One region of the Pectobacterium sp. A5351 genome, then DNA from elsewhere that is predicted to be linked to it. Evidence: predicted binding sites of a transcription regulator. Region 1 holds the regulator's gene; the other holds the start of a gene.
What was found. Region 1 encodes Fur, which represses iron uptake genes when iron is present. Its sites were predicted from a motif close to ATAATAATGAGAACNACTATCAA; they were not measured.
Positions count from the first base shown of each region.

Region 2: O1Q74_RS16120 (Nramp family divalent metal transporter) is a predicted target of Fur. The motif match lies at 1,452-1,474, and genes of this name have one in related genera.

Region 1 is NZ_CP116477.1:3,012,909-3,016,985, reverse strand. Features, by position in the region: gene glnS (glutamine--tRNA ligase) at 1-1,210, shown strand, start outside; gene fur (ferric iron uptake transcriptional regulator) at 1,274-1,723, opposite strand; gene fldA (flavodoxin FldA) at 2,053-2,580, opposite strand; gene O1Q74_RS13970 (methyl-accepting chemotaxis protein) at 3,468-4,077, shown strand, end outside.
Region 2 is NZ_CP116477.1:3,491,115-3,495,191, forward strand. Features, by position in the region: gene O1Q74_RS16115 (4-oxalocrotonate tautomerase family protein) at 1-90, shown strand, start outside; gene O1Q74_RS16120 (Nramp family divalent metal transporter) at 176-1,414, opposite strand; gene grpE (nucleotide exchange factor GrpE) at 1,799-2,386, opposite strand; gene nadK (NAD(+) kinase) at 2,535-3,413, shown strand; gene recN (DNA repair protein RecN) at 3,495-4,077, shown strand, end outside.

The DNA of each region.
Region 1 (4,077 bases):
CGTGCAGGAAAATCTGGCGCTGTTTGAGAAAATGCGTAACGGTGGATTTGCGGAAGGTACGGCCTGCCTGCGTGCAAAAATCGATATGGCATCGTCCTTTATCGTGATGCGCGATCCGGTGCTGTATCGTATTAAATTTGCCGATCACCACCAGACGGGCAACAAGTGGTGCATCTACCCGATGTATGACTTTACCCACTGCATTTCCGATGCGCTGGAAGGAATCACGCATTCACTGTGTACGCTGGAATTCCAGGATAACCGTCGCCTGTACGACTGGGTGTTGGATAACATCACTATTCCTTGCCATCCGCGTCAGTACGAGTTCTCTCGCCTCAATCTCGAATACGCGATTATGTCCAAGCGTAAGCTGAATCAGTTGGTTACGGAAAACGTCGTTGAAGGATGGGATGACCCACGCATGCCTACCATTTCTGGCCTGCGTCGTCGTGGTTACAGTGCGTCTTCTATCCGTGAGTTCTGTGTGCGCATCGGCGTGACGAAGCAGGATAACAACGTGGAAATGGCTGCGCTTGAATCCTGTATCCGCGACGATCTGAATGATAATGCCCCGCGTGCGATGGCGGTGCTGGATCCGGTCAAAGTGGTGATCGAGAATCTGCCAGCCGGGCACGAAGAATTTGTCGCGATGCCAAACCATCCGAACAAACCGGAAATGGGTTCACGTCAGGTCGCATTCAGCCGTGAGGTTTATATCGATCGCGCGGACTTCCGTGAAGAAGCCAACAAACAGTACAAGCGCTTGGTGCTGGGTAAAGAAGTGCGTCTGCGTAATGCCTATGTGATCAAAGCCGATCGCATTGAAAAAGATGAGCAGGGCACCATCACCACGATTTACTGTCGCTATGATGCGGAAACGCTGAGCAAAGATCCGGCTGATGGTCGTAAAGTGAAAGGCGTGATTCACTGGGTTTCTGCGGCACACGCGGTACCAGCTGAATTCCGCTTGTACGATCGCTTGTTCAGTGTGGCAAACCCTGGCGCGGCGGAAGACTTCCTGTCGACGATTAATCCAGACTCACTGAAAATTACGCAAGGTTTTGTGGAAGCAAGCCTGGCGCAGGCGGAAGCAGAGAAAGCGTATCAGTTTGAGCGTGAAGGTTATTTCTGTGCCGACCGTGTTTACTCCAGTGCGGAACATCTGGTGTTTAACCGTACGGTTGGACTGCGTGATACCTGGGTAGGCTAACGCCTCCGGTAAGAAGACAAAAATAAAACCGCCTCGGCGGTTTTATTTTTTTATGCGGTCGATTTATCGTGTTGATTCGTGCAGGGTTTCATCCTCGCGGCAATCCCCTTCACTGCAATGCCCGTAGAGATACAAACTGTGGTTGGTCAGTTTAATGCCGTGTCTTTCTGCGATCTCGCGTTGGCGTGCTTCGATAGATTCATCGCGGAATTCAATGACTTTGCCACAGTCGAGGCAAATTAAGTGATCGTGATGATGCTGTTGTGTCAGTTCGAAGACGGATTTACCCCCTTCGAAGTTATGACGAGTGACGATGCCCGCATCATCAAACTGGTTGAGTACGCGATAGACGGTAGCAAGACCAATCTCTTCGCCCATATCAATCAATCTCTTATATAAATCTTCCGCACTGACGTGGTGACAGACCGGATCCTGTAACACTTCCAGAATTTTCAGTCTTGGAAGCGTGACTTTCAGGCCGGCCTTCTTTAATGCGATATTGTTGTCAGTCATGCGGGTTTAGTCCTGTTGCTTGCTTATCAATGGAGGCTGCCTAGCCTATGACATCGGTCGGCGCAAAAAATGTAATAGCGTCCCAATTATAGAACCGCACATACAAAATGAAAACAAGGGAATGTTAACAATATTGTCCCCATTCATATTACTGGTATACAACGCAATCCGTTGTTGATGAATAAAGAAATGGTGAAGTACGTATAAAACCGATGGGATTATTGTACAGGTTTACGGATAGAAGTTAAAAAAATGTATCAATTATTATGAAAGGTTTTACCTATCAATGTTATTTTGGCTCTGATAGGAGCTATCAGAGCCAACGCGTCTTAGCCAACCAGCTCTTTCAGGTTCAGTTCATCGCTGATCTGTTTTACCCACGCGGTTACGCGCTCGCTGGTCAGTTCAGGCTGACGGTCTTCATCAATAGCCAGGCCGATGAAGTGATTGTCGTCGGCGAGTCCTTTAGAGGCTTCAAAGTAATAGCCTTCTGTTGGCCAGTGGCCGACAATCGTCGCACCGCGAGGCTCAATAATGTCACGAATAGTACCCATGGCATCGCAGAAGTATTCTGCATAGTCTTCCTGATCGCCACAGCCAAATAGAGCAACCAGTTTTCCTGTGAAATCAATCTCTTCCAGTGAAGGGAAAAAGTCATCCCAATCGCACTGAGCTTCACCGTAATACCAGGTTGGAATACCCAGCAGCAGAATATCGAAACCTTCGAGGTCTTCTTTGCTGCTTTTGGCGATGTCATGAACATCAGCAACGTTGGTGCCTAACTGTTGTTGGATCGTTTTGGCGATGTTTTCAGTATTACCAGTGTCACTGCCAAAGAATATTCCGATGAGTGCCATGAATTGAATAACCTCTTGATTCCTAATGGTATGGTGTAATGTTTCACCCACTTATCTGTTAATAATAACAGACACTCACATCAGGAGAAACTCGTATCGGTAAGGAGGCGTAAATCAAGAACGTATGAAATGCGGAGGGCAGTAAAAGAAATGAAGCGTATCTCTGCGGAGGCTAAATTCCACACAGTGAATAGGGATTATGTTGTCGTCTGGGACTAAATGCACATATCCTTAATGTATTTATGGATATTTATTATAACAACGTTTCATTTTTTATGAATGTGCTTTTTATTTTAAAAACTAATTTCGGTTGTAATTAAAAAATAGGCTTCTGTTTGTAAGAAATAAAAAAACTTTACAGTACGCTACGATGCATGAGTATTAAAATACATATAAAAGATAATGTTTTTATCGGATTGAATACTTATAACATTTATCGTGAATATTCCCAATAAATTAAAACAAGAATTATAACCATTTACAGATGAGGTGATGAAAATACAAGAATGGTTTTTATCATATTGATTTTAAATGGATAAATTAAGATTTCAGCGTAAGCGGCCTTGCCGACTGATAGCATGTCCATGCTGACGTACATGAGACACGGTCGGCAGCATTTTTGATGGTAACTCTATGATTAAAATACTTATATCTATAAAAATAGGTGGATTCATTCTCAATATAAAAAATTATATTAATAAATATAGCGAGAATGCTAAATATTCTCTGTATTTAGCCGATGATTTAGCGTGGTTTTTTAGTTTTCAACTCGGTGAAATGTGAACGCTAGGGAGAAGTGACTTGTTTCATGGTGTGAATTTTCTGATTCACATCGGTTGATTAGCGATAAAAATATTTTTAACCATTTTCCTGATTTGGAGTGAGCTATGAGACTTATAAAAAATATTGCCATCAGAACTGCTATGCTATGGGTGCTGGGTATTTTTTGTGTTCTTTGGGGCGGCGTATCAATATATACCATGTTCTCTTTTAAAGAGATGACGGCGAGCTCGAAAACTAGCACTTTGCTGGTTCAGAACATGAATTTTATCAACCAGGGCAACGATCAATACTTCCGCATGGTAACCCGTCTGGCGCGCGCTGTTGACGCCCGCCGCAGCGGTGATAATGCCACCGCAGATAAAGAGCAGGCTTCCGCCCTCGTCGCGCTGGATAAACTGAAGTCTGATTTGGTGGCGTTTAATGCTATCGATCATGCGGGTCTGGATGCCACGCTGGTACAGGCCGTCAGTCGTGACTGGAACAATCTGGTGACTCAGGGCGTTGAGCCGCTTTATCAAAAGGCCGTTGCCAACGCGCTGGATGATTACCAAAACCAGGCCAAGAACGTTGTACCGCCGCTGAGTCGTCAGTTTGGTGCGTCTTTATCCGCATTCAGTAAAGCCAGCGCAGAGAAATTCGATGCGGCGGGCGTGCGTTTTGAGCAAATTACTACGATTGGGCAGAACATTTTGCTGAGCGGATTGGTTATCGGTC
Region 2 (4,077 bases), 480 kb from region 1:
ACCACCGTCGTCGTGATTGATGAAGTCGATACGGACAACTGGGGAATCGGCGGCGTGCCGGTGACGGAGCTGAGGAAAACCAGTCAGTAAGAAGGCAAGTGTGATAATAGTTTAGTCATAGTGCGTTGAGCGGTGCCACCACCCGCGTCTGGCCTAATAAGTGGTGGCATCCGATCTATATCCCCAGCATCGTATCAATGAGCAGATACATATTCAGAGAAACCACGAGCACGACAATGAGTTGCCCGATGCGCTGTACCCATTTGCCGTTGACCATCGCCCCCATAAGCTCGCGGTTGCCGGTGAAGGACAGCAGCGGAACCAGCGCCAGCGCAATCCCGAAACTCAGCACCACCTGACTCAACACCAGCACGCGCGTCGGATCCATACCGGACAGGATCACGATAAACGACGGCAGCATCGTTACGGTGCGGCGTACCCAAAGCGGAATGTGGAAACGCACAAATCCCTGCATCACCACCTGCCCCGCCAACGTACCGACAACCGTAGAGGACAGGCCAGCAGCCACCAGACTCAGACCAAAAATTATCGCGGCGGCTTTACCCAGCAGTGGCTCCAGCGTGAGGTAGGCTTTATCCAAATCGGCAATATCCTGATTGCCGCTGAAATGGAACGCCGCCGCTGCCGTCGCCATCATCGCCAGATTGACGAACCCGGCGATGGTCATCGCAATCGCGACATCGACTTTCGTGGCAGAATAGCGCTCGGCACGAGTATGGCTGCCTTCGTGCTGCGTCAAGGAAGAGTGAAGATAAATCACATGCGGCATAATGGTCGCCCCCAGAACGCCCGCCGCCAGCAGCACGGCATCAGAGGTCGGCAGACTAGGGATCGCCATGCCTTTGGCTAATGCGGACAACTCCGGCTGAGAGAAGACCAGTTCGACAATATACGCCGCTGCAACAAACAGCAGCAGGCCACCGATGACCATCTCCAGCGGCTTCTGACCGCGCTGTTGCAGCATTAAAATCAGGAAAGTTGCAATAGCGGTGAGAATCGCGCCTTCCAGCAACGACACGCCCAGGAGCAGTTTGAAACCAATCGCCGCACCGATAAATTCGGCCAGATCGGTCGCCATTGCAATAATTTCGGCCTGTACCCAATACGCCCACACGGCCGGGCGCGGAAAACGATCGCGGATATGTTCCGCCAGATTCTTACCCGTTGCGATCCCCAATTTGGCGGACAGCAGTTGGATCAGCATCGCCATCAGGTTCGCCCACACCACCACCCACAGCAACGTATAGCCATAGGCTGCGCCAGACTGGATGTTCGTGGCGAAGTTACCCGGATCGATATAACCAATCGCCGCGATAAACGCCGGGCCCATCAAAGAGAGTTTTATCTTCCTTGATGTACGGCTTGTTGACTCAATAACACGGCTACCCGGCATAGTATGACCCTTCTAACACTGGTGTTTTACTACTCTCACAGAAACGATAATGATTATCAAGTGCATTTAGAGAGGTGATACCAATTCTTTTGATAGTTAAAGATGATGAGTCATTCAAAACCTAAAAAACATCTTTTTTATCAAACAAATCTTAACAAAATATAAACAAAAAACCCCATACGGTGGGCATTAATGCCGATCGTTTAAGAATCGAGATATCGGGGGCTACCACGGTGCGAGGTATCCCTACGGGAACCTCATCACCGTGTTTCCCCCTAAATCCACGCTTAAGTGAACAGCATTAATGCGGTGGGCATAGGGTTTGGAAGGAAGATACGTTTTAGCCATGCGCGTATTGTAACTGTAGCGCATAAAATCAGAGTATCAGTCTTGTGCTTTTGATACCGCAACCATCGCCGGACGCAGCAAACGGCCGTTCAGCGTATAGCCTTTTTGCATGACCATCATGACATGGTTTGGCTGATGATCGGCCGAAGGTAGCATCGTCATTGCCTGATGCACTTCTGGATTAAACGGTACGTTTACCTCACCGACAACCTCAATACCAAATTTGCGGACGGCATCCAGCAATGATTTCAGCGTCAGTTCAACCCCTTCAATCATCGCAGCCAGTGATTCATTGGCTTTGTCCGCCGTATCCAGCGCGCGTTCCAGGTTATCGATAACCGGCAGCATTTCGCTGGCAAATTTTTCTACCGCAAATTTATGCGCTTTCTCAACATCCATTTCCGCACGGCGGCGAACGTTATCGGCTTCAGCACGGACGCGAAGCATATTGTCACGTTCACGCTGTTGCAGTTCGCTCAACTGAGCTTCCAGTTCGGCGATGCGCGCATCACGCGGGTCAGCTACGTCTGCCGTCTCTGGCGCGGCATCCGCTTGCTGCCCTTTTGCTGCTTCCTTTTGATCCAGCACTTGCTCGTCAGGCGTTTTCTGTTCTTTACTACTCATGAAATTCTCCGCGGTTTAGCATTAATCTCGCTAGTTGCTTATTATGGGGATCAAAATCGGGGATTCAAGGGAACCCGTCATATATTGGTTCCCGCCGCTGCCGATACACCACGCTGAGGACAAAACAGCAATGAACACACCGCTTACAATGAACAGGCCGTTTAATTGTATTGGCATTGTCGGCCATCCACGCCATCCAACGGCGTTGGCAACGCATGAGATGCTTTACCACTGGCTCACCGAAAAAGGTTACTCGGTTCTGATCGAGCAGCAGATCGCCCGTGAACTGAACCTGAAAGACGTGCCGACGGGTAGCCTTGCCGACATCGGTCAGCAAGCGGATCTGGCGGTTGTCGTCGGCGGTGACGGCAATATGCTCGGCGCGGCGCGCGTGCTGTCGCGCTATGACATCAAGGTGATCGGTGTGAACCGGGGTAACCTCGGATTTCTGACCGATCTCGATCCTGACCATGCGCAGCAACAGCTTTCTGACGTTCTCGACGGCCACTATCTGAGCGAACAACGCTTCATGCTGGAAGCGCATGTTTGCCGCGCAAACCAGCCCGACAGCATCAGTACCGCCATTAACGAAGTGGTGCTTCACCCGGGAAAAGTCGCACATATGATTGAATTTGAAGTCTATATTGACGACAAATTCGCCTTCTCCCAACGTTCAGACGGCCTGATTATCGCCACGCCTACAGGCTCAACCGCCTATTCCCTTTCCGCTGGCGGCCCGATTCTGACGCCGTCGTTGGATGCGATTGCGCTGGTCCCCATGTTCCCGCATACGCTGTCTGCACGCCCGCTGGTCATCAACAGCAGCAGTACGATTCGGCTCAAATTTTCCTGCATTACCAATGACCTGGAAATCAGTTGCGACAGCCAGATTGCACTGCCGGTACAGGAAGGTGAAGAAGTGCTGATTCGCCGCAGCGAGCACCACCTAAATCTGATTCATCCAAAAAATTACAGCTATTTCAATACACTAAGTTCAAAGCTCGGCTGGTCAAAAAAATTATTCTAAAATTCTACCCAGCTACTTTACTGTATATAAAACCAGTTTATACTGTATGTAATCACATGTGATTACATACAGGGGATTATCATGCTGGCGCAACTCACTATCAGTCACTTCGCCATCGTGCGCGAATTAGAAATTGATTTTCAGTCAGGAATGAGCGTTATCACCGGGGAAACCGGTGCGGGGAAATCTATTGCAATCGATGCCCTCGGTTTATGTCTGGGAAATCGTTCTGACGCCAGCATGGTCAGGCCGGGCGCAGCCCGCGCCGACATTTGCGCCCGCTTTGCGCTGGCGGATACCCCAACGGCACGCCAATGGCTGGAAGAAAACCAGTTGGATGACAGCAACGAGTGCCTGCTACGTCGCGTCATTAGCGCCGATGGTCGCTCGCGTGGCTTTATTAACGGCACCGCCGTGCCGCTGTCTCAACTGCGTGAACTCGGCCAGCATCTGATTCAGGTACACGGCCAGCATGCCCATCAGCTACTGCTGCGCCCCGACCACCAAAAACACCTGCTGGATGCGTATGCCGATGAACCGAAGCTATTGGTGGCTATGCAGCAGGTTTGGCATCAGTGGCACCAAAGCTGCCGTGCGCTGGCGCAGTTGCAACAGGCGACGATTGAGCGCGAGGCTCGCCGGGAACTGCTGCAATACCAATTAA